2 linked regions of the Rhodopseudomonas sp. BAL398 genome follow. The protein of the gene in region 2 interacts with the protein of the main gene of each other region in a pairwise test. Links are inferred from orthologs where the notes say so. Each region holds a gene or a part of one and is shown on either strand. Other genes may lie near its edges. The genes, in order: rlmB and RBJ75_RS05235.

Region 1 (9,641 bases), 540 kb from region 2 along the record:
GCCGATTAGTACACCGGCCCTTGGCCGGGCGGCTTGTCCAGCGCCGCCGCCAGCGATTTATATTCGTCACACTCGGTGCCGCACAGCGCGGCGATGCGGCCCAGATGATACTGCGCCTGATCGCGATTGCCCTGTTCGAGCTGCCACAGGCCGTAATACTGCCAGGTCCGCACATGCGCCGGATCGGCCTTCAAAGCGCGCTCGTACCAGATCGGCGACAGCTTGTAGTCGCCGAGCTTGCGATAGGAATAGCCGATCAGATTGGCGACGTCGGCGCGGTCGTCCTGGCCCAGCGCGGTCAGCTGGGCGATCGCGCCGCTGTAGTCGCCGCGGTCATAGACCGTCGCATAGGCGGCGCGATAGGCCTTGAGAAATGCCGGGTTCTCGAGGCCGGAGCTCTTCTTGCCGGTCTTCTTGCCCTTGGTGGATTTGTCGCCCGAGGCCGGCGGCGTCGGCGTCTCGTCGCTGGCCGCCTTGACCGGGGTCAGCGCCGGCGCGAGCGTCACGGCGATCGCGAACAACGCCAGCAGCGATAGTCTGAACACGGTCCTGCTCATGCATTCCTCCCATGATCGACGAAGCCCGAGCCTACACCAAAACCGCCGGATGGAAACAGCGCTCCATGCCGCGCAAGGCGATCGGCGCGATGATGCCGCCCGCGTCGCATCCGCTGCGCCAAGCTGAGCAACGGTTCATGCGGATGAATACCAGGGCGCGGTTCGATTCAGCTTCGGTTCAGGTTGGCGCCGCTAGCGTGGCGGCATGATCGATAAGCCCGGGAAATCATCCGGCCAACTTCGCGGTCGACCTGCACCCCAACCTTCCTGGAGACGACCATGATCAAGATGATGTCCGCCGCACTGCTCGCCGTGTTGCTGCTCGCCGCCCCGGCGATGGCCGCCGGCACCGTCCGCGACCACAGCGCCACCGCGCTCGACGCCAATGCCAAGATGATGCACGCCAAACCGCATGCCCGGATGCATGTGCGCCACAAGGCGGTGAAGAGCCATGTGCGGATCGTGCGCCCGCACCACAAGCGCCTGCGTCATCACAGCCTCCGCCAGCACCACCAGATCCACGTCTCCAAGGCGATGATCAAGCATGTGACCCGCGGCCCCAAGCGCGGCTGATCGATCGGTCTCGATCGCGCCGCTGCGCGCCGGATCACGCAACATCCCGCCGGCTCGCTTGCCTCGCTTTGGCGATGGCGGCGAGCCGCGTCGGTTTGGCGCGCCGTCGCGCCGGGGTGGATCGGTTGCATTGTCCGATCCAGCCGTTAAACCAGCATCGGGACCAACCGGATGCTGCAATTGATGTTGACGCGCGCAACGACGCTGGCGCTGGTCGCACTGACGCTCGGCGGCTGCGGCGGCGGCTTGATGAGCTCCGCCGATGATCGCGGCGGTTCGGGCCAGCCGTTCCCGAGCCAATACCGCAGCCAGATCGTCGCCTTCCTCCATACTTACCTGACTAATCCGGTCGGCGTGCGCGATGCCACGATGGCCGAACCGGTGCAGCGCAGCGTCGACGGCCGGCAGCTCTATATTTCCTGCCTGCGTTTCACGCCGCGGCGATCCAACGGCAGCTACGGCCCGGCGCGCGAACTGGCGGTCGTCCATGTCGACGCCCGGGTCGACCGGGTGATGGAGGAGGCCGGCGAGGCCTGCGCCGGGCTGACCTATGCGCCGTTTCCCGAGCTGGAAAAAATGTCGCGCTAGCCCCGACCAAAACCGCCGCCGCCACGACTAACTCCAGCCGGCCGGTTCCCTATTGTGGCTGCGAAGCCACAGTTGGGCAGTATCAATGCTTCGCCAAAGCCGTCCGGCAACCAAACTGACGCCACGTTGTTCTGTCCATATAGCACGACGTAGCAAGGGGATATTGCGATGAAAAAGCTTCTGTCCGGCATCGCCGCCGCGGCCGCCATGTTCGCGCTGGCCGGCCCCGCGGCCGCTGCCGATCTTGGCCCGCGTACCTACACCAAGGCCCCGGCCTACACGGCGCCGGAAGTGGTCTACAACTGGACCGGCTTCTATCTGGGCGGCAATCTCGGCGGCGCCTTCGCCGGCAGCGACAATATCGCCAATGACGGCCGCTTCATGGGCGGCGTGCAGGGCGGCGCCGATTTCCAGTTCGCCCATAATTGGGTGGTCGGTATCGAGGCGCAATATAGCTGGCTGCCATCGAGCAATAATGACGGCGTGTTGCTGCCTGGCGGCGCGTTGGTGACGCAGGAGACCAAGGGGCTCGGCTCGGTCACCGGCCGGCTCGGTTACACCTGGGGGCCGGCGCTGCTCTACGCCAAGGGCGGCTACGCCTTCCGCGACAGCAATCTCGATGTCAGCGTGGCCGGCACGCCAGCGGCCTACAGCACCAATGGCAATCGCGACAGCGGCTATACGGTCGGCGCCGGCCTGGAATACATGTTCGCGCCGAACTGGTCGGCCAAGGTCGAGTATCAGTATTACAAGTTCGACGACACCAACTTCACCGGCGGCCCGGCGGGCTTGGCCGGGACCTCGTTCCGCAACGACGAACACACCGTCAAGGCCGGGCTCAATTATCGCTTCGGCTGGGGCGGCCCGGAGGTCGCCAAATACTGACGACGGCGATCGAGCAGCATTGCGCAGGCCGGCATTCATGTGCCGGCCTTTTTCTTGGCGGCGGCGGCAGGCCGGCCGGGAATCGAAGGTTAACGAGTCCTGAATCTCGGGAAAAATATCGGATGGGACTCCGCGGCTAGAATCGCCCGATGCTTTTCAAGCCATGAACCCGACCTTGAAATCCCGGCTCGACGCCCTCCAGATCGGCCTTGCTCTGGTCCTGCTGCTGGCCTGCGCGATCAATCTGGCGGTGCTGTGCCGGCTGCTGTGACGCCCGCCGCCCCATTCGCCGCCGCGGTTGAACCGATCCGGTTCCCGCGCGTTGGGCAAGTCCACAGAGGACATTCAGATGACAGACGTCACACACATCAAAGAGCATATGGAAGTGATCGGCGCGGACGGCGTGCATGTCGGCACCGTCGACAAGGTCGAGGGCGGCCGGATCAAGTTGACCAAGGCCGATAGCGGGCAGGGCCATCACAAGGGTCACCACCATTTCATCGATCTCGGCCTGGTCGCTGAAGTCGAAGGCCAGAAGGTGCGGCTGTCGGCCAATGGCGACGTCGCGGTGACGATGGAAGAAGAAAAGGCCTGAGGGAGCGCTGAAACGCGCCCTGGTCTGATCTGGATCAGCCGCCGCAGACGATGTTTGCGCTCTGCGGCGCGCCAGCTTTGGCGTGGCCCGATGCGAGATGGCCGCTGGAGAAAATTGGTGCCGGTTGAGAGGATTGAACTCCCGACCTTCGGTTTACAAAACCGCTGCTCTACCGCTGAGCTAAACCGGCATTTTCCGGAAAAACAGCTAGCAGCGCCGTTCGGTCCCGACAAGGCCGGTCGGCAAGTTTTGTCGGCTGCCGTCGGGACTGGCGGCGGCAGCCGGTCCGCGTTCCGCCGCCGGATGTCCCGCCAATCCGTCCGAGAGCTGCGCCACGCCGGGTGCGTTAGGCTTACCGCGCAATTTGGCGCCGGCCTTAACCCCTCCATCAGCGTTTTCTGGTAGCTTGGCGTGATGCAGACGGGGATGTCGATGAAGCGTGTGGCGCAGGCGTTGATGCTGTTGACCGTGACCGCAGTGCCGGCTTGGGCCGACAGCGGCGGCATTGTGATGGTGAGGCCCGGTCGCCCCGGCGTGCCGATCATCATCAACGGGGTCGATGCGTCGTACCGGGTGGTGGAAGGCGATTGGGGCCTGCTGCGCGGCACCCATGTGCAGCCGACCGTCTATGGCGGCCGTTATATCGATCCGGTGCCGCGGGTCGGGCATTATTTTCCGCGCTCCACCTCCTTGCCGGGTTACGGCCGGCTCGAGATCGAACCGCCGGCCAACCGGAAGCTGCCGCAACCCGCCGAGAGCTATCATGAATCCTGGTCGGCGCAGTCCGCGCCGCCGACGGCCCAACCGATGGTGCCGTTCGATCCGCCAAATGTGATCGTGGCGCCGCCGGAACGCGGGATGTATGCGCCGGAACGGCGCCCGGATTACAGTCGACCTCGAAACTAGCACCAAGCAAAAAAGCACCGACAGGAGAGAGTAATGCGTCATACGATTTCGGGAGTGATCGCGGCGTTGGCCGTCTTGACCGTGGGCGCCGCGCCCGCGATGGCGTGCGGCGGCGGGTTGTTCGGCGGCGGCTGCGCGCCATGCGGCCATGCCTATGTCAGCCCCTGCGCGCCGCAGGTTTACGATGGCTACGGCTATGGCTACGGCGTCGTCGAGACCTATCAGCGGCTGCCGGATCCGACCCGCTATTATTACGTCGATCAGGGGCCGACCTATACCGGCCCGGGCAATTTCGCGCCGGTGCCGTTCTATCAGGAGCGCGCCGTGTCGGTCTCGGCCGGTTACGGCTATCGCGGCGGCCGCTATGCCAATGCCATCACGCATTATTACGACGGGGCGCCGGCCTGGCGCGGGCCTGCGATCTACAGCTATCGCTCGCGCAGCCATGCCCGGCCGTGGCGCGTCCACAGCCGCCATTACGCCGATATGCGCCGCACCCATCGCGGCGAGGTCTATCGCGGCCACATGCGGCGCGATGGCATGTATCGCGGCTACGGGCATCGCAGCATGCATCAAGGTATGCGTCATGACATGCGCTACGGCGCGCCGCGCTATTCGCACCATGCGCCGCGCCATCATTATCGCGCGCCGCCGCGCCGCTATTACTGATCCGGGCCCGACTGGCCTGTGGCGCCCGTTCGCAGCGATGCGAGCGGGCGTTTGCTGTTGGGTTGAGTGGGCGCTAGCCCATCAGGCCGAGCCGGCTGGCGCCGATATAGAGCGCCAGCACCGCGGCATTGGAGACGTTCAGGCTCTTGATCTCGCCCGGCATGTCGAGCCGCGCCACCACATTGCAGGTCTGCCGGGTCAATTGCCGCAGCCCCTTGCCCTCGGCGCCCAGCACCAGCGCCAGCGGCTGGCGCAGCGCCACGGCGCCGAGATCGTCGCCGCCTTCGCTGTCGAGCCCGACGGTGAGGAAGCCGCGGTCGTTGAGGTCGGTCAGCGCCCGCGCCAGATTCGGCACCAGCACCAGCGGCACCAGTTCCAGCGCGCCGGAGGCGGATTTCGCCAGAACCCCGGTGGCCTCCGGGCTGTGGCGCGCGGTGGTGACGATCGCCTTGACGGCGAACGCCGCCGCCGAGCGCATGATCGCCCCGACATTGTGCGGATCGGTGATCTGGTCGAGCACCAGCACGATGCCGTCCGACGGCAGGTCTGCGATATCGGGCGCGTCGAGCGGTTCGACCTCGGCGAGCAGGCCCTGATGCACCGCATCGGGCCCGAGCCGCTGGTCGATCAGGCTCGGCCGCACCAGCTCCGGCGTGACCCTGGTGTCGATTTTTTCGTCGGCCAGCCGCCGCGCGGCGTTCTCGGTGAGGAACAGCTTGAGGATCTTGCGCCGGGGATTGCCCAGCGCCGCCGCCACGGTGTGCCAGCCATACAGAATCACCGGGCCGTCGGCGGGCTCGCGCGGGCCGGGACGGCGGGCAAAACCGGGCGATTTGCCGCGGTCTTTGCCGTCGCGCCGGGCAAAATGGGGATTTCGATCTCGTGGACTCATGGGTTGCTTGTCCCATGCGGCCGGAACAATGGCAATTTCATTGCTCGTGCGACCAACGGCCCCGGATATTCGTCCGGGATTGGTTGACTTTGGGGTCCGGCTTCGCCCATAACCCCGCTTGATTGGATGCCCGCGTGCGGGCTCGCTTTTGCGCCAACCGACCTTTTCAACATCTTCAGGATGGACAGGGGCTGGCGGCGTCGAGCGGGGGAGTGTCCCGAGTGGCAAAGGGAGCTGACTGTAAATCAGCCGTCTTATGACTTCGAAGGTTCGAGTCCTTCTTCCCCCACCAATCTTCCCCGGCGATCTGATTTCACTAGCTATATGCCCTTCGGGGTCCCGGTTTTTGAGGTCGTTTTCGGCGGTATGACCGAACGGGCGACATCGGCGTGGCGGATCAGTGCGTCGGGCGGGGCGCGGCAATCCCGAGCGCCTTGATCCGCGATGCCAGCGTGGTCGGCTTGATGTCGAGCATCGCCGCAGCTCCGTCGTCGCCGAACACCTTGCCTTTGCACGCGCGCAGCGCCGCCAGGATGTTGGCGCGTTCCAGATCGCGCAGCTCCGACACCGTCATCACCGCGGGCGCGGCGTCGCCCTTGTGACGGTTTGTGCCCGGCGCCGGATGGCCGCCGGGCGTCTCGGGCAGATCGATCCGCAGCCGCCCGTTCTGGGCCAGAATGGTGGCGCGCTCGATGACGTTCTGCAGCTCGCGCACATTGCCGGGCCAGTCGTAGCGCGCCAATCTGCGCGCATCGCCCTGCGACAGCCGCAGCCCGGATTTCAGCTCCTTGTTCTCGCTGGAGAGAAAGTGCTGTGCCAGTAACGGAATGTCCTCGCGGCGCTCGCGTAGCGGCACCGATTCGATCGGAAACACGTTAAGCCGGAAATACAGATCCTCGCGAAACCGCCCGCGGGCGACCTCCTGCTTGAGATTGCGATTGGTGGCGGCGATCAGCCGGACGTCGACCTTGCGGGTGCGTTCCTCGCCGACGCGCTCGAAATTGCCCTCCTGGAGCACCCGCAGCAGCTTGCCCTGCAGCTCCAGCGGGATCTCGCCGACCTCGTCGAGAAACAGCGTGCCGCCGTCGGCGAGCTCAAACCGGCCGATGCGGTCGCGCACCGCCCCGGTGAAGGCGCCGCGGGCGTGGCCGAAAAACTCGCTTTCGAACAATTCACGCGGGATCGCCGCGCAATTGACTCGGATCAGCGGCCGGTCGCGGCGCGCGGAGGCCTCGTGGATGGCGCGGGCGATCAATTCCTTGCCGGTGCCGGATTCGCCGGTGATCATCACTGCCGCGGTGGTCGGCGCCACCAGCGTGACCTGCTGCAGCGTCTTCTGAATCGCCTCGGATTGGCCGATGATGCCGCGCGGGTTGGTCTCGATCCGGATTTCTTCCTGCAGATAGGCGTTCTCCAGTTGCAACCGCTCGCTCAGCCGGTCGACCTCGGCGAGCGCGGCGTGCAGCTTCTCGTCGGCCTCGTGGCGCTGGCTGACGTCGCGAAACACCACCACCGCGCCGACCACGATGCCGCGGTCGCGGATCGGCGTCGAGGTGTACTCGACCCAGGCCGCCGAACCGTCCTTGCGCCAGAACACCTCGCCATCGACATTGTGGATCGCGCCGTCGCGAAACGCCGCATAGATCGGGCAATCCTGGCCCGGATAATGCCGCCCGTCATGGTGGCTGTGATGCACCATGGCGTGCATCTCCTGGCCGACCAGTTCCTCGGCGGACCAGCCCAGGATCCGCTCTGCCGCCGGATTGACGAAGGTGGTCTTGCCCTCGGCGTTGACGCCATAGATGCCTTCGCCGGCGGCGCGCAGGATCAGCTGATTTTCCCGCTCGATATCCTGGAAGACGCGCTCGACCCGCTGCCAGGTGGCGAGTCCGCTGCGCATGTAATCCTCGGCGGCGGCATCGACCAAGCGGCGCCTTCGCTGCTCGAGGTCGCTCATCATCAGCAGCACGAGATCGCGGCCGTCATGCGCCACCATCGAGCCGGCATATTCGACCCTGAGCTTGGTGCCATTGGCGTGGCGCGGCGTCAGCGCATGAGTCCAATAGGCCCGCTTGGCCTGCACCGCCTGGGTGAACACGATCAGCGCCGGGATCTGGCCGTCATGCAGCGCGCTGATCCTGGTCTGGCGCAGCACGGCACGATCGGCGCCCAGAAGGGCGCAGGCGGCGTGATTGGCGTCGACGATCCGGTCGGCGCCCGGATCGAGCAGCAGCGCGGGCTCGACCGCGGCGTCGAACGCCGCCGCGCGCAAGACGGCATCGGCGTCGAGGGCGGCCGGGCCGGACAGATCCATCGTGCGCTCCGAGATTTCGTAATCGGGTTACGAGATTTCGTATATTACGAAATTTCGTAATCAGCAAATTTGCGCCAAGCGCTGCGGCAATTGGCCAAGTTCGCCGCCAGGCTGCTGGCACGGTCCTTGCGTTTTGACGGTATCGCGTCAGGCAGGAGGGATCATGTCCACATTCGATAACCCGTTCGACCCAGATCGACGACTTCACGCATCGGGCTGCAGCTGCGGCCACCATGCCAGCGAGGCCGAGCACCAGGCTTCCACGCAGCTGCAGGCCCAGGCAGCGCTCGAGAGCGAGCAGACACGCTATCAGGGCGTGGTGGCGTCCGCGGTGATGCGGGCGATGTTTCCGCATGATGCCACTCGTCGGGCATTCCTGAAATCCGTTGGGGCCGCGACCGCGCTGGCCGCGGTGTCGCAGTTCTTCCCGTTGAAATCCGCCACCGAAGCCTTTGCCGAAGGCGGGCCACTGGAAAAGAAGGACCTCAAGGTCGGCTTCATCCCGATCACCTGCGCGACGCCGATCATCATGGCGAAGCCGATGGGATTTTATGAGAAATACGGCCTCAACGTTGATGTCATCAAAACCGCGGGCTGGGCGGTGGTGCGCGACAAGACCATCAACAAGGAATATGACGCGGCGCACATGCTGTCGCCGATGCCGATCGCCATCAGCATGGGAGTGGGATCCAATCCGATCCCCTACACCATGCCGGCGGTGGAAAACATCAATGGCCAGGCGATCACGCTGGCGATGAAGCACAAGGACAAGCGCGATCCGAAGGACTGGAAGGGCTTCAAATTCGCGGTGCCGTTCGACTATTCGATGCACAACTATCTGCTGCGCTACTATCTGGCCGAGCACGGCATCGATCCCGACGTCGACGTTCAGATCCGCGCGGTGCCGCCGCCCGAAATGGTCGCCAATCTGCGCGCCGACAACATCGACGGCTATCTCGCGCCCGACCCGATGAACCAGCGTGCGGTCTATGACGGTGTCGGCTTCATCCATATCCTGACCAAGGATATCTGGGATGGCCATCCGTGCTGCGCTTTTGCCGCCTCGCAGGAATTCGTCACCACGATGCCGAACACCTATGGGGCGCTGCTGAAATCGATCATCGAGGCCACGGCCTTTGCCCATAAGCCCGAGAACCGCAAGCAGATCGCCGCGGCCATCGCGCCGGCGAATTATCTGAACCAGCCGCCGATCGTGCTGGAGCAGATCCTCACCGGCACCTTCGCCGACGGGCTCGGCAACATCGTCAAGCAGCCGAACCGGATCGATTTCGATCCGTTCCCGTGGCAGTCCTTCGCGGTCTGGATCATGACCCAGATGAAGCGCTGGGGGCAGGTCAAGGGCGACATCGACTATGCGGGCATCGCCTCTCAGGTCTATCTCGCCACCGACACCGCCAAGCTGATGAAGGAGGCCGGTCTGACGCCGCCGACCGCCACCACCAAGTCGTTTTCGGTGATGGGCAAGTCGTTCGACGGCACCAAGCCGGAGGAATACCTCGCCAGCTTCAAGATCAAGAAGGCATCGTGATCACGACGACGCCGGTCAAGTCCTTCGACCTTCCCCTTCGGGGGTGGTCGAAGGTTGCGAGATCTCGCCTGGGTGGAGACAATTGATGACCAGTTCTCTTCGCGTCCGCGCCG
Region 2 (4,897 bases):
CGATCTCGGACAGCACCAGGCCGAGCCGGACCCGGCGATCGGCGATCGAGCGATATTCCTCCTTGGCGGCGTCCTCGGTGGTGTCCTCATCGGCGAAGCTCTTGCCGTTGGATTCCATCTCGGCCTTGACCGAATTCCACATCAATTCGAATTCCTGCGCCACCAGCGACGGCGGGGCTTCGAATTTGTGCGCCTCATCGAGCCGGTCCAGCAGCAGCCGCTTGACGCGCTGGCGGGTGGCGCCGGCGAATTCGGCGGTCAGGCGCTCGCGCGCGGCTTCCTTGAGCTTGTCGAGCGATTCCAGCCCGAGCGTCTTGGCGAATTCGTCGTCGATCGTGACCGGCTGCGGCGCTTCGACCAGGGTCGCGGTGGTGGCGAACTCGGCCGGCTGGCCGGCCAGCTTCTCGCTGGCGTAATTCTTCGGGAACGACACTTTGAGGGTGCGGGTCTCGCCCTCGGCCATGCCGATCAGCTGCTCTTCGAAGCCCGGGATGAAGGTTCCGGAACCGATCAGAACCTGGATGCCCTCGCCGGTGCCGCCGTCAAATGGCGTGCCGTCGATGGTGCCGGTGAACGACACCGTGACGCGATCGCCGGTTTCGGCCTTGGCGCCCTCGCCCTTGGCGGCGAACGCGCGATTCTGCTCGGCAATGCGCTTGATCGCCTCGTCGACGTCGGCGTCGCTCACTTCGACGATCGGCTTTTCGACCGAGAAACTCTTGAAATCGGCCAGTTCGATCGCCGGCACCACTTCGATGGCGACGGTGTAATTGAGGTCGGACTTGCCGGCCAACAGATCCTCGACCTCTTTTTGCTCGGTCGGCATGGTGATCTTCGGCTCGGTCGCCAGACGGAAGCCGCGCTCGGTGAAGATCGAATCATTGGTCTCGCGGATCAGCTTGTCGATGGTCTCGGCCGCGACCGAACGGCCGTAGAGCCGCTTCAGATGGCCGACCGGCACCTTGCCCGGGCGAAAGCCGTTCAGCTTCACCTTGTCCTTCATGTCGACCAGCTGCGCATCGACCTTGGCCTCGATGTCCGCAGCCGGGACACTGATCTGGAATTCGCGCTTCAATCCGTCCGCGACGGTTTCCTTGACCTGCATGGTGTCCATCTTCTTCCCGCTTGGTCCGGTTCGGTGACCGGCTTTGTAAATCTAATCGATGCGCGGCTTGCGCCTGCACCTGTGGCTCGGCGGACCGATACCCTTGCGGAATATGTCCTCCGGAAATTCGTCATGCGCAAACGCGATCGGCGTTTGGTGCGGGCGGAGGGACTCGAACCCCCACAACTTTCGTCGGCGGCACCTAAAGCCGCTGCGTCTACCAATTCCGCCACGCCCGCGAGGAGCATCATGTCCGACCGCGATGTCGCGGGCGGCGGGCTTATAACATGCGTGCGACGCTTCGCATCAAAAAAATCCCCGCACAAGCCCCTGCCCGCCGATCCGCCAGATACTGGACAGCGCGGCGCGAAAATGATCCGCATCCAGTATGACAGAATTCGGCGCAACGATCACCCGGCGTGGCCTGCTGGCGGGACTTGGAGGCCTCGGCATTGCCGGCGCGCTACCGGCCGGCGCCACCGCGCCCGGACCGCAACCCCTCATCCTGCAGGCCAGGCCGGGCAGCGCCGCGTTGCGCGCCGGCGCACCGGAGTCGCGAATCGCGTCGTTGCAGCGCAGCGAACCGCTCAAGCTGCGGTTCCGGCGTGGTGACGAGATCGCCGTGCGATTCGAAAACCATCTGGCCCAGCCGGTGCTGCTGAACTGGCACGGCGTCGATGGTGTCGCATCAGCCGAACCGTTGACCGCACGGCCCGCGGTGCCGCCCGGCGGCCGGGACGAGTTCACGATGCCGCTGCGTCATGCCGGGACAGTGATGTTCGATATCCGGCTTTTGACGGACAGGACGCCGCTACCGGCGCAGGCGCTGATCGTTGAGGAGAGCGAAGCAGTCGCGGTCGACCGCGACGAGGTGATGGTGATCGAGGACTGGCGGGTGCGGGCCGATGGCGCAGCCCTTGTGCCCGGAACCGCGCCCGGCGACGCCGAGCCGGTCTACACCATTAACGGCGAGCCCAGACTCGACCTTGCCACGCGGCCGCATCAGAGGATCAGACTCCGCTGGATCAATGGCTGCCAACGCAATGTGATTGCAATCAAACTCGCGGATCACGCGGTCTGGGTCATGGCCATTGACGGCCAGCCCTCGGAACCGTTTCTGGCCCGCAATGGCACGCTGGTGCTGGCGCCGGGGACCAGGATCGACGCCTTTGTCGACACGCCCAAGGTCGCTGGCACCAGTCAGATCATCCTGCATGACGGCCAGCGCGCTCGTCCGATCGCCCGCTTGATTCATGCCGAGGGACCAGCGCTGCGCACGGCCCCGCTTCCGGCGGCGACGGCGCTGCCCGACAACGACCTGCCGGCCCGGATCGACCTCAAAAGCGCCTTGCGCGTCGATATGACTCTCGGCGCCGTGCAGGGCTGGACCCGGCCGGCGGAGTTCGCCCGGACCGCCACGCCTGCCTTCGAGGCCCGGCGCGGCCGTGCCGTAGTGCTGGCGCTGAGCAATCGCGGCGCGATCCCGGCGATCTTCCATCTGCATGGCCACCATTTCCGCCTGCTCGACCGGCTCGACGATGGCTGGAAGCCGTTCTGGCTGGATACGCTGGCGATCGATGCGGGCCAGGCCCAGCGCGTCGCCTTCGTCGCCGAATTCGCCGGCTCCTGGCTGATGGAGACGATGGCGGCCGACTGGGCAGCGCCGCTGCTGCTGCGCAGCTACGCTGTCATCTGACGCCTTCGCTCGGATGCGCTAATATTCGACGCCGAGATCATCATAGATCCGCCGGAACACCGCCGGCAGCACCTCGGGCAGGTCCTCGGCGATCAGGCCCGGCCCGGCCTCGCACGCGGCCTCGCCATGCATCCAGACGCCGATGCAGGCAGCCTCGAAGGCCGGCACGCGTTGCGCCAACTGTCCGGCGATGATGCCGGACAGCACGTCGCCGGCGCCCGCGGTGGCCAGCCATGGCGGCGCATTGGCGGCGATCGCCGCGCGACCGTCCGGCGCCGCCACCACCGTATCGGGTCCCTTGAGCAGCACCACGGCCCCGGAGCGCTCCGCCGCTAATCGAACTCTTTCAAGTTTTGATCGAAGTGGGTTCTTGTTGCTCATATCGCTGAAAAGGCGTGGAAATTCGCCCTCGTGCGGGGTCAGGACGACCTGCGGGCTGGCACCGGATTTGATGATTTCGAACAATTCCTCCGGCGCGCCCGCGAAGCTGGTCAACGCATCGGCGTCGAGCACCGCTGCGGTGTTGGCCGCCAACGCCGCCAGCACCAGCGCGCGGGTCCGCTCGCCGACGCCGGCGCCCGGGCCGATCACGCAGGCATTGAAGCGGCGATCGGTCAAAAGCTCGGCGAACTGCTCCGGCGCATCGATCTGGCGCAGCATGATCGCCGTCAGGGCGGCGGCATTCACCGTCATCGCGTCGCCGGGCGACGCCACGGTAACCAGCCCGGCCCCTGCCCGCAGCGCGCCACGCGCGGCCAGCCGCGCCGCGCCGGTCTGCACCGGTCCGCCGGAGATCACCACCGCATGACCCCGACTGTATTTATGGCCGTCGATCCGCGGCACCGAAAACGATCCGCGCCACAGATCGGGATCATTGACGAAGGCCATCGGCCGGATCTCGTCCAGCACGCTGGGGTCGATCCCGATATCGACCACGCGCAACCGGCCGCAATGCAGCCGGCCGGGCAGCAGCATATGGCCCGGCTTGCGGCGGAAGAACGTTACCGTCTCGCGGGCGCGCAGTGCCGCGCCCAGCACCGCGCCAGTGGCGCCGCTGATGCCGCTCGGCAGATCGACGCTCAATACCGCGATGCCGCTGGCATTGATCGCCTCGATCATCGTCAGCGCCTCGTCCTTGACCGGACGGTTGAGGCCGGAGCCGAACAGCGCGTCGATGATCAGGCTCGGCGACCCGATCGATTGCGGCAAGAACGGCAATAGCGGGCCCTTCCATTCCCGCGCCGCCAGCGCCGCGTCGCCCTTCAGCGCCTCGCGCTGGCCCAGCAGCATCACCGTCACATTACGGCCCATCGCCACCAATTCGGTGGCGGCGATCAGACCGTCGCCACCATTATTGCCGGGCCCGGCCACCACCAGGATCGGCCCGGCCTCGACGAGATCGACCGCGGCCCGTGCCACATGCCGCCCAGCCGTCAGCATCAAGGCGAATCCGGATGAGCCACCGGAGATCGTGAGCAGGTCGGCGCGGTCCATTTCCGTCGGGGTAAGTAGTTCCATGCCCAATTCCCAGTTCGCTCGCCTTATCGTGAGGCACAGATAAGCATGCTGAATCTAAATTAGTTTGCTACATGCACATTAATTAGTCGTGTCGCCTTCTTTTTAATCAGACCCATCCGCCATGGTCACGAAAGTCTACGCAGCAGGGTCCTTAATAATCTGATATTGCTCCCAAATCAGCCGCCTCGCGAACTTGGCATGGACCCTGCTTTTACGGAAGTCATGTTTCGATCCCTCGCGTCCGCCTGCTTTTGCAGGGGCGGCGCGCGACCGGCTTCGTTTGCGGAAAGCATTTTTCCACAGGCGGGCGGCGCTGCTCACCCAACCGGCCAGCGGAGTTATCGATCAAACGCGCAACGCCGCGCGATCTGTAATAATAAGCATGGTGACCTAGAATGTTGGAAGGTCCGGGAGAGTGGAAGTGAAAAAGATCGAAGCCGTAATCAAGCCGTTCAAGCTGGACGAGGTGAAAGAGGCGCTTCAGGAGGTGGGACTTCAGGGCATCACCGTCACCGAGGCCAAGGGCTTCGGCCGGCAGAAGGGCCATGCCGAATTGTATCGGGGCGCAGAATATATCG

What was found.
Region 1: the proteins of RBJ75_RS05235 (region 2) and rlmB interact in binary tests that used the Escherichia coli proteins (3 or more experiments, as listed by UniProt). The link is inferred for Rhodopseudomonas sp. BAL398 from one-to-one orthologs.

Annotation. Positions count from the first base shown.
Region 1 is NZ_CP133111.1:571,433-581,073, forward strand. Bases 3,757-6,743 are described here. They hold rlmB (23S rRNA (guanosine(2251)-2'-O)-methyltransferase RlmB), read right to left. Parts: upstream 5,666-6,743; coding sequence 4,847-5,665; downstream 3,757-4,846. Other genes in these bases: RBJ75_RS02635 (hypothetical protein), read left to right, coding at 3,757-4,104; RBJ75_RS02640 (hypothetical protein), read left to right, coding at 4,138-4,773; RBJ75_RS02655 (sigma 54-interacting transcriptional regulator), read right to left, coding at 6,063-6,743. Also shown: RBJ75_RS02600 (tetratricopeptide repeat protein), read right to left, coding at 6-557; RBJ75_RS02605 (hypothetical protein), read left to right, coding at 569-766; RBJ75_RS02610 (hypothetical protein), read left to right, coding at 837-1,130; RBJ75_RS02615 (hypothetical protein), read left to right, coding at 1,314-1,718; RBJ75_RS02620 (outer membrane protein), read left to right, coding at 1,887-2,603; RBJ75_RS02625 (DUF2171 domain-containing protein), read left to right, coding at 2,953-3,198; more of RBJ75_RS02635, read left to right, coding at 3,625-3,756; more of RBJ75_RS02655, read right to left, coding at 6,744-7,979; RBJ75_RS02660 (CmpA/NrtA family ABC transporter substrate-binding protein), read left to right, coding at 8,143-9,528; ntrB (nitrate ABC transporter permease), read left to right, coding at 9,614-9,641. UniProt on the Escherichia coli protein: Specifically methylates the ribose of guanosine 2251 in 23S rRNA.
Region 2 is NZ_CP133111.1:1,117,314-1,122,210, reverse strand. What follows is about bases 2,070-4,897. They hold RBJ75_RS05235 (bifunctional ADP-dependent NAD(P)H-hydrate dehydratase/NAD(P)H-hydrate epimerase), read right to left. Parts: upstream 4,320-4,897; coding sequence 2,820-4,319; downstream 2,070-2,819. Other genes in these bases: RBJ75_RS05230 (P-II family nitrogen regulator), read left to right, coding at 4,741-4,897; RBJ75_RS05240 (multicopper oxidase family protein), read left to right, coding at 2,070-2,801. In the rest of the region: tig (trigger factor), read right to left, coding at 1-1,105; more of RBJ75_RS05240, read left to right, coding at 1,494-2,069. UniProt on the Escherichia coli protein: Bifunctional enzyme that catalyzes the epimerization of the S- and R-forms of NAD(P)HX and the dehydration of the S-form of NAD(P)HX at the expense of ADP, which is converted to AMP.